2 regions of the Streptomyces sp. NPDC058637 genome follow, and region 1 is predicted to be linked to the other one. Evidence: predicted binding sites of a transcription regulator. Region 1 holds the regulator's gene; the other holds the start of a gene.
What was found. Region 1 encodes HrcA, which represses chaperone genes, less so after heat shock. Its sites were predicted from a motif close to TTNGCACTCNGNNNNNCNGAGTGCNAA; they were not measured.
Positions count from the first base shown of each region.

Region 2: the regulator HrcA is predicted to act here: its motif matches at 2,270-2,296, upstream of groL (chaperonin GroEL).

Region 1 is NZ_JBHXRD010000001.1:336,044-341,064, reverse strand. It holds partial or broken gene ACFWVP_RS01630 (hypothetical protein) at 132-566, opposite strand; gene ACFWVP_RS01625 (DUF3097 domain-containing protein) at 752-1,570, opposite strand; gene ACFWVP_RS01620 (MBL fold metallo-hydrolase) at 1,596-2,321, opposite strand; gene hrcA (heat-inducible transcriptional repressor HrcA) at 2,487-3,503, shown strand; gene dnaJ (molecular chaperone DnaJ) at 3,504-4,640, shown strand; gene ACFWVP_RS01605 (nitronate monooxygenase) at 4,774-5,021, shown strand, end outside.
Region 2 is NZ_JBHXRD010000046.1:22,142-27,162, reverse strand. It holds gene thrC (threonine synthase) at 1-1,131, shown strand, start outside; gene ACFWVP_RS32005 (MoaD/ThiS family protein) at 1,160-1,435, shown strand; gene ACFWVP_RS32000 (cold-shock protein) at 1,941-2,147, shown strand; gene groL (chaperonin GroEL) at 2,458-4,080, shown strand; gene ACFWVP_RS31990 (DinB family protein) at 4,245-4,754, shown strand.

The DNA of each region.
Region 1 (5,021 bases):
CGTCGCGGGGCCGGCGAGGTCCGGGAACCCCGTGGCCACCCCAGCGGCAGGTCCCGGGTGAGGACCGCCGGGTCGCCCGCCGCCCGGCCGCACACGATGTCGGTCCTCGCGTCCGGACCGGGCCGGGTGACCTTCATGATGTCGAGGTCGCGCTCACCCGCCGACCCCTGGTCCGGCTGTGAGACGACCGTCGCGGTGGCCTGCTCGATGGCGTCCAGGAGTCGGGAGCGGGGGAAGACGAACGGCTTGTACTGCGAGGTGCTCCGGGTCTCCCAGGGACGCTCGGTCAGCGTGCGCACCATGGACAGCGCCGCCTCGTACGCGGTGTCGCCGTGGCCGGCGAGCAGCTTCACCGGGACGCGGCGCAGCCGGTTCGCCCGGTGGACCTGCGGGACGATCTGCTCCACCCTGCCGTCGATGTCCGGTCCCGCGCCCGCGGCCTGCGCCACGACCAGAGGCATCACCGGCCGGTTGACCCGGTACTGGTCGATCAGCTCCTGGACGAGGTGGAAGACGGCGGAGACCGCCTCGTTCTCCGCACTGTCCCGCCACACTTCGCGTGCCATCCGCTGCCCCCGGCTTCCCCCTGGGCCCGCGGAACACGCGGGCCCCTCCGTGCCCGCCGGGCCCGTCGCAGACGTCGGGCACGCCGGGCCCGCCGAACCCCACACCTCTCGACAACCGATGGTGCGTGGGTGGCGCAGAGATTCACCGGGATCGGTACGGGATCCTCTTCAACCGTTCCGGGACATCAGGCAGGAAGAGTGACGAAATCGATCAATTCCTCTACGCGGCCCAGGAGTTGCGGTTCCAGGTCCTTGTACGAGCCGACCCTGGACAGGATGTGCTGCCAGGCCGCGCCCGTGTTTTCCGGCCATCCCAGCGCCCGGCACACCCCCGTCTTCCAGTCCTGGCCGCGCGGCACCGCCGGCCAGCCGGGGATCCCCACGGACGACGGCTTCACCGCTTCCCAGACGTCGATGTACGGATGCCCGACGACGAGCACGTCCGCGTCCGTGACCTCGGCGGCGATACGGGACTCCTTGGAGCCCGGCACCAGGTGGTCGACCAGGACGCCGAGCCGGGCGTCCGGGCCCGGGGAGAACGCGCGCACGATCGCCGGGAGGTCGTCGATGCCTTCCAGGTACTCCACGACCACGCCCTCGACGCGCAGGTCGTCCCCCCAGACCCGCTCGACCAGCTCGGCGTCGTGCCGCCCCTCGACGTAGATCCGCCCGGCCCGAGCCACCCGCGCCCGCGCCCCGGGGACCGCCACCGAACCGGAGGCGGTGCGCACAGGGCGCGTGGGCCCGCCGGCCGACGGCCGCACGAGGGTGACCACCCGGCCCTCCAGCAGGAATCCGCGCGGCTCCATCGGGAACACCCGGTGCTTGCCGAAACGGTCCTCCAGCGTGACCGTGGGCCCCTGGGCCGTCTTCTCGCACCGGATCACCGCACCGCAGAATCCGCTGACCGCCTCCTCCACGACCAGATCGGGCTCGGCGGGGACCTCGGGTGCGGGGGCGGACCTCTTCCACGGCGGAGTCAGGTCCGGCTGGTAGCTGCGCATGGCACGACGATAGAGGGCGACACGCTCAGGACCCGCCGAAACGGGCCGCCAGCCGGTCGCGCTGCGCCCGTACGAACGCGGCGTCCACCACCGCGCCGTGCCCCGGCACGTACGAAGCGTCCTCGCCCCCCAGTTCCAGCAGCCGGTCCAGGGCGGCCGGCCAGTGGGACGGGGCCGCGTCCGGGCCGGCCTGCGGCTCGCCGGACTCCTCGACCAGATCACCGCAGAGCACCACGACGGGGGAGCCCGGCACCAGCACCGCGAGGTCGTGGCCGGTGTGCCCGGGACCCACGTTGGCCAGCAGCACCTGGAGGCCACCGCCCAGGTCGAGCGTCCACTCCCCGCTCACCTGGTGGTGCGGCGCCACGAGCACGTCCGTCGCCGCCGTGGCGTCCTCCTCGCTCATCCCGTGCCGCATCGCGTCCGCGCGCAGCCCCGCCGCCCCGTGCCGCCCCAGCAGACCGGCCGTGCCGACCGCCCCGTAGACCTCCGCCCCGGCGAACGCGGCGGTGCCCAGCACATGGTCGAAATGGGGGTGGCTCAGTGCGATATGCGTCACCCTGCGGCCGAACAGGGCCTCCGCCTGCGTCCTCAGCGCGGCCCCCTCGCGGAGCGTCGAACCGGTGTCGTAGAGCAGCACGCCGTCCGCCCCGGCCACCAGCGCGGCGGTCGCGTCCCAGACGGGAAGGCGTCGGCGTCCCGTACCGTTGCCCAACCGCTCCCAGCCGAGGTCTTCCCAAGAGACGTCCATACGGTGACGCTATCGGCAACGACCTGCGCGGTCCCGCGACGGCATGGCCGGTCGCCCTTGCCCCCGCCCCACCCCGCCCCCGTACACTGACCGGGGGGATTGCTGGCACTCGAACACACAGAGTGCCAGGCAGACACCGGAGAACCACAGCTGGAGGTGTGCGCGATGCTCAGCGAACGCAGACTCGAAGTGCTGCGCGCCATCGTCCAGGACTATGTCGGCACCGAGGAGCCCGTCGGCTCCAAGGCGCTCACGGAGCGGCACAGGCTCGGGGTCTCCCCGGCCACCGTCCGCAACGACATGGCGGTGCTGGAGGACGAGGGCTTCATCGCCCAGCCGCACACCAGTGCGGGGCGTATCCCGACGGACAAGGGATACCGGCTCTTCGTCGACAAGCTCGCGGGCGTCAAGCCCCTGTCGTCGCCGGAGCGCCGGGCCATCCAGAATTTCCTCGACGGCGCGGTCGACCTCGACGACGTCGTGGGCCGCACGGTCCGGCTGCTCGCGCAGCTGACCCGGCAGGTCGCCGTCGTGCAGTACCCCTCGCTGACCCGTTCCACGGTGCGGCACGTGGAACTGCTCTCGCTCGCTCCGGCCCGTCTGATGCTCGTACTGATCACGGATACGGGCCGGGTCGAACAGCGTATGATCGACTGCCCCGCCCCGTTCGGCGAGACCTCTCTCGCCGATCTGCGGGCCCGGCTCAACAGCCGGGTCGTCGGACGCCGCTTCGCGGACGTTCCGCAACTGGTGCAGGACCTGCCGGAATCCTTCGAGAACGAGGACCGGGGAACCGTCTCGACGGTGCTCTCCGTCCTTCTCGAAACTCTGGTCGAAGAGACGGAGGAGCGGCTGATGATCGGCGGCACCTCCAACCTCACCCGCTTCGGGCACGACTTCCCTGTGATGATCCGACCGGTGCTGGAAGCACTGGAGGAACAGGTCGTCCTGCTGAAGCTGCTCGGTGAGGCCACGGACTCAGGCATGACCGTACGGATCGGGCACGAGAACGCCCACGAGGGCCTCAACTCCACGTCCGTCGTCGCGGTCGGCTACGGTTCGGGCGACGAGGCAGTCGCCAAACTCGGCGTGGTCGGACCGACCCGCATGGACTACCCCGGAACGATGGGAGCGGTACGCGCAGTGGCACGTTACGTCGGACAGATCCTGGCGGAGTCGTAAGTGGCCACGGACTACTACGCCGTACTCGGCGTGCGCCGCGACGCATCTCAGGACGAGATCAAGAAGGCATTCCGCAGGCTCGCACGCGAGCTGCACCCGGATGTCAACCCGGACCCGAAGACCCAGGAGCGGTTCAAGGAGATCAACGCCGCCTACGAGGTGCTGTCGGACCCGCAGAAGAAGCAGGTCTACGACCTCGGCGGCGACCCGCTGTCCGCCTCCGGCGGTGGCGGCGCGGGCGGTTTCGGAGCCGGCGGCTTCGGCAACTTCAGCGACATCATGGACGCGTTCTTCGGCAACGCCGCCCAACGCGGGCCCCGTTCGCGGACCCGGCGCGGCCAGGACGCCATGATCCGGCTGGAGATCGACCTCAACGAGGCGGCCTTCGGCACGACCAAGGACATCCAGGTCGACACGGCGGTCGTCTGTACGACCTGCAGTGGCGAGGGCGCCGCACCCGGCACCTCCGCGCAGACCTGTGACATGTGCCGCGGCCGCGGCGAGGTCTCCCAGGTCACCCGGTCCTTCCTCGGACAGGTCATGACCTCGCGGCCCTGCCCGCAGTGCCAGGGCTTCGGCACCGTCGTGCCGACCCCCTGCCCCGAGTGCGCCGGCGACGGCCGCATCCGCTCGCGGCGCACCCTCACCGTGAAGATCCCCGCAGGTGTCGACAACGGCACCCGCATCCAGCTCGCGGGCGAGGGAGAGGTCGGCCCCGGCGGCGGCCCGGCCGGCGATCTGTACGTCGAGATCCACGAGTTGGCGCACGCGGTGTTCCAACGGCGGGGCGACGACCTGCACTGCACCGTCACGATCCCGATGACGGCCGGCGCGCTCGGCACCCAGGTGCCGCTGGAGACACTGGACGGGCTGGAGGAGATCGACATCAGGCCCGGCACCCAGTCCGGCCAGTCGGTCCCGCTGCACGGGCGCGGCATCACGCATCTGCGCGGCGGTGGGCGCGGTGACCTGATCGTCCACGTCGAGGTCATGACCCCGACGAAGATGGATCCCGAGCAGGAGCGCCTCCTGCGGGAGCTGTCCAAGCTGCGCGGCGAGGAGCGGCCCACCGGCCAGTTCCAGCCGGGCCAGCAGGGCCTGTTCTCCCGGCTGAAGGACGCCTTCAACGGCCGCTGAACCCCGCACGACGTCCACACCGCACCGCCCGCCGGTTCCGTACCGGCGGGCGGTGCGGTGGTGCGGCGACCCGCCCCTCGACGGCCGGATCGGCTGATTCGGCGCCCCGCACGGGACGTGGCACGATGCCGTCATGTCCTTGGCGCTGACCGATCTCTGCCGGTATCCGATCGTGCAGGCCCCGATGGCGGGCGGTGTCTCCTCCCCGCAGCTGGTCGGGGCCGTCGCCGACGCCGGAGGGCTCGGCTTCCTGGCCGCCGGCTACAAGACGGCGGACGGGATGTACCACGAGATCAAGCAGCTGCGCCGCCTGACCGGCCGGCCCTTCGGCGTCAACCTCTTCATGCCGCAGCCGCTGCTCGCCGACCCGAGCGCGGTGGA
Region 2 (5,021 bases), on a different contig from region 1:
TCCCCCGAAGAGCTGAAGAAGCGCATCGCCGAAGGCCCGGACAACATCTGGCGGTACGCGCCGCTGCTGCCGGTTCCCTCCGATGTCGCGGACAAGCCCAACATCAACCCCGGCTTCACGAAGCTGGTCAAGGCCGACAACCTCGCCCGTGAGCTGGGCGTCACCGGCGGCCTGTACGTCAAGGACGACTCCGGCAACCCGACGCACTCCTTCAAGGACCGCGTCGTCGCGATCGCCGTCGAGGCCGCCCGCGCCTTCGGATTCACCACCCTCTCCTGCTCCTCCACCGGCAACCTCGCCGGTGCGGTGGGTGCCGCCGCGGCCCGCGCCGGCTTCCGCTCCTGCGTGTTCATCCCGCACGACCTGGAGCAGGGCAAGGTCGTCATGGCCGCGGTGTACGGCGGTGAACTGGTCGGCATCGAGGGCAACTACGACGACGTCAACCGCTTCTGCTCGGAGCTCATCGGCGACCCGCTCGGCGAGGGCTGGGGCTTCGTCAACGTCAACCTGCGGCCGTACTACGGCGAGGGTTCCAAGACCCTGGCGTACGAGATCTGTGAGCAGCTCGGCTGGCAGCTGCCCGACCAGCTCGTCATCCCGATCGCGTCCGGATCGCAGCTCACGAAGATCGACAAGGGCCTCCAGGAGCTGATCAAGCTCGGCCTGGTCGAGGACAAGCCGTACAAGATCTTCGGTGCGCAGGCCGAGGGATGCTCCCCGGTCTCCACCGCCTTCAAGGCGGGCCACGACGTCGTCCGGCCGCAGAAGCCGAACACGATCGCCAAGTCCCTGGCCATCGGGAACCCGGCCGACGGCCCGTACGTCCTGGACATCGCCCGGCGCACCGGCGGTGCCGTGGAGGACGTGAACGACGAGCAGGTCGTCGACGCGATCAAGCTGCTGGCGCGCACCGAGGGCATCTTCGCGGAGACCGCGGGCGGTGTGACGGTCGGTGTGACGAAGAAGCTGATCGAGGCCGGTCTGCTGGACCCGACGCTGACGACCGTCGTGCTGAACACCGGTGACGGGCTGAAGACGCTGGACGCCGTCGCCCCGACGACCGGTGTGGCGGCCACGATCCGGCCCAGCCTGGAGGCGTTCCGCGCCGCCGGCCTCGCCGCCACCAACTGACCACCCGGGACCGAAGGAAGGCACCCACATGAGCGTCAAGGTCCGCATCCCCACCATCCTCCGCACCTACACGGGCGGTCAGGCCGAGGTCCCGGCAGAGGGCACGGTCCTCTCCGAGGTCATCGAGTCCCTGGAGAAGGACCACCCGGGCATCGCCGCCCGCGTCCTGGACGACCAGGGCAAGCTGCGCCGGTTCGTGAACGTGTACGTCAACGACGACGACGTGCGCTTCGAGGGCGGCCTGGCGACGGCCACCCCGGACGGCGCCGGCGTCTCGATCATTCCGGCCGTCGCCGGAGGCTGACCGTCGGACACAGCGCCGGAGGCTGACCGTCGGACACGGTCCCTGACGCTGACCGTCCTGCGCGGCGCCTGGGGCTGACGCTCCCGCCCGGCCGCACCACCGCGAGAACACCATTGCCCCCTCCGCGAGAGAAGCGGAGGGGGCAATTCTGCATGGTTGAGCGCGGTACAGTTGGGGAAGCCCCCTCAGCTGCCCGTGCCGCCCGCATATGAGAATGCGCCCGGTCGCGACTAGAAGCAGCCAAAGTACGTGAACCCTTTGTGGCATAAGCCGCCTTTGTCCGGCCCGAATTGCCCAGGATTATCACAAGTTCTCCATATCCGGGCGTTCAGCCCTGCCCAGAATTCTCGTCCGATTGACCTGTTGCAGAGGGCAGTTGGGCAGATACATTCGGCCGCGGTCGACGCGTTCCGACGCACGCCACCCTCTCCGGTCGGAGGGTGAGTTTGACCCGGGCCCGCGAAGTGCGGTGCTCGTGCAAGGGCCAGTAATAGGGGAGTTAGGCATGGCTCAGGGCACCGTCAAGTGGTTCAACGCGGAGAAGGGGTACGGCTTCATCGCGGTCGACGGTGGTGCGGATGTTTTCGTCCACTACAGCGCGATCCAGATGGACGGGTACCGCACCCTCGAAGAGGGTCAGCGAGTTGAATTCGAGATCTCGCAGGGCCAGAAGGGGCCGCAGGCGGACATGGTCAAGCTCGCCGTCGGCTGAGCTCGGCGCGGTCGGCCAACGACACTACTCACGCACGCAGGGCCCGTACCCCCGATGAGGGGTTACGGGCCCTTCGTGCGTCCGCGCGCCCCCTCCCGGCTGTCCGCGGACGGAGGGGGACGCTTGCACTCGCAGGGGTCGAGTGCTAATCATTGGCGTTAGCACTCTCCAGGTGAGAGTGACAGAACTTGGACCGGGCCGGTGAGGCCCGCAGGCTCTGTGGGGCAAGGAACCACAGAGCACGCTGGCCGTCCGTCGCGGGCGCCTCTCGGTCCGGAGAATCCACCCCTGTCCGGGAGGACCACTTCACATGGCCAAGATCATCGCGTTCGACGAGGAGGCACGGCGCGGTCTCGAGCGCGGGATGAACCAGCTCGCCGACGCCGTCAAGGTCACCCTCGGCCCCAAGGGCCGAAACGTCGTCCTCGAGAAGAAGTGGGGCGCGCCCACGATCACCAACGATGGTGTTTCCATCGCCAAGGAGATCGAGCTCGAGGACCCGTACGAGAAGATCGGTGCGGAGCTGGTCAAGGAGGTCGCCAAGAAGACGGACGACGTCGCCGGCGACGGTACGACCACCGCCACCGTTCTCGCCCAGGCGCTCGTCCGCGAGGGCCTGCGCAACGTCGCCGCGGGTGCCAACCCGATGGCTCTGAAGCGTGGCATCGAGAAGGCCGTCGAGGCCGTCTCCGCCGCTCTGCTGGAGCAGGCGAAGGACGTGGAGACCAAGGAGCAGATCGCTTCGACGGCCTCCATCTCCGCTGCTGACACCGAGATCGGCGCCAAGATCGCCGAGGCTATGGACAAGGTCGGCAAGGAAGGCGTCATCACCGTCGAGGAGTCCCAGACCTTCGGTCTGGAGCTCGAGCTCACGGAGGGTATGCGCTTCGACAAGGGCTACATCTCGGCGTACTTCGCGACCGACATGGAGCGTATGGAGACGTCCTTCGACGACCCGTACATCCTCATCGTCAACTCCAAGGTCAGCAACGTGAAGGACCTCCTTCCGCTGCTGGAGAAGGTCATGCAGTCGGGCAAGCCCCTGCTGATCATCGCCGAGGACGTCGAGGGCGAGGCCCTGTCGACCCTGGTCGTCAACAAGATCCGTGGCACCTTCAAGTCCGTCGCCGTCAAGGCTCCGGGCTTCGGTGACCGCCGCAAGGCCATGCTCGGCGACATCGCCATCCTCACCGGTGGCACCGTCATCTCCGAGGAGGTCGGTCTCAAGCTGGAGAACGCCGGCGTCGACCTGCTCGGCACCGCGCGCAAGGTCGTCATCACCAAGGACGAGACGACGATCGTCGACGGTGGCGGCGACAGCGACCAGGTCCAGGGTCGTGTCAAGCAGATCCGTGCCGAGATCGAGAACTCCGACTCGGACTACGACCGCGAGAAGCTCCAGGAGCGCCTCGCGAAGCTGGCCGGCGGCGTGGCCGTCATCAAGGCCGGCGCCGCCACCGAGGTGGAGCTCAAGGAGCGCAAGCACCGCATCGAGGACGCGGTGCGCAACGCCAAGGCCGCCGTCGAGGAGGGCATCGTCGCCGGTGGTGGCGTGGCTCTGCTCCAGGCCACGGCCGTCTTCGAGAAGCTCGACCTGACCGGTGACGAGGCCACGGGCGCCAACGCCGTGAAGCTCGCGCTGGAGGCTCCGCTCAAGCAGATCGCCGTCAACGGTGGTCTCGAGGGTGGCGTCATCGTCGAGAAGGTGCGCAACCTGCCGATCGGTCACGGCCTCAACGCCGCGACCGGCGAGTACGTCGACATGATCGCCGAGGGCATCATCGACCCGGCGAAGGTCACGCGCTCCGCCCTGCAGAACGCCGCGTCCATCGCCGCGCTCTTCCTCACCACCGAGGCCGTCATCGCCGACAAGCCGGAGAAGGCCTCCGCGGCCGCTCCGGGCGGCATGCCGGGCGGTGACATGGACTTCTGATCCTCGGATCAGCAGCTCCACGCGGCGTCAGCCGCATCCGCAGTACCTGTACGACGCCGGCCCCCGGGATCCGTCCCGGGGGCCGGCGTCGTTCCTGTTCGCGTGATCACGGAGGTGGCGGATACTGGTCCCTCCCCTTACCCGTCCCGAAGGAGCGCACGCCTGTGACCACGGACTCCCGGACAGGCCCGCCGGTTTCGGGCAGCGAGCGTGAGACCCTGCGGGCCTTCCTCGACTACCACCGGGCCACCCTGGCCATGAAGTGCGAGGGGCTGGACGACGAGGAGCTGCGGCGCCGGTCGATGCCCCCGTCCACGCTGTCGCTGCTCGCGCTGGTGCGGCACATGGCCGAGGTGGAACGGGCCTGGTTCCGCCGTGTGTTCGAGGACAACGCGGCGCCGATGGTCTGGTCCGACCGGATCGACTTCCAGGCCGCCTACGACGCGAGCGCCTCGACCAGGGTCGAGGCGTTCGGCGCCTGGGAGGCCGAGGTGGAGAACTCGCGCCGCGTCGAGCGGGAGGCCGAGTCCCTGGACCTGCTGGGCCGCCAGCCGCGTTGGGAGAAGGAGGTGTCGCTGCGCCTGGCGATGATGCACGTGCTCCTGGAGTACAGCCGCCACAACGGGCACGCGGACCTCCTGCGCGAGGGGGTCGACGGGACCGTGGGGGCGTGAGGACCACGCGCGCTGTGGCCCGCACCCCTTGACAAGGGGCTGCGGGCCACAGCTGTTCGACGGCGGTGAGGCGTGGGCACACCTGATTCCGGGGACACCGCTTCTTCCCGGATATCGGCTCCGGTCAGGACACACGGGTCGACGCGGCACTCCACCCGGAACGGCGGCACGAGGTTGAGTTCCGGCACCGGGCGGTAGCCGGGGCCGTCCGTCGGCAGGGCGGCCATGACGTCGTCCCAGACGCCGCAGTTCCGACACGTCCTGTAC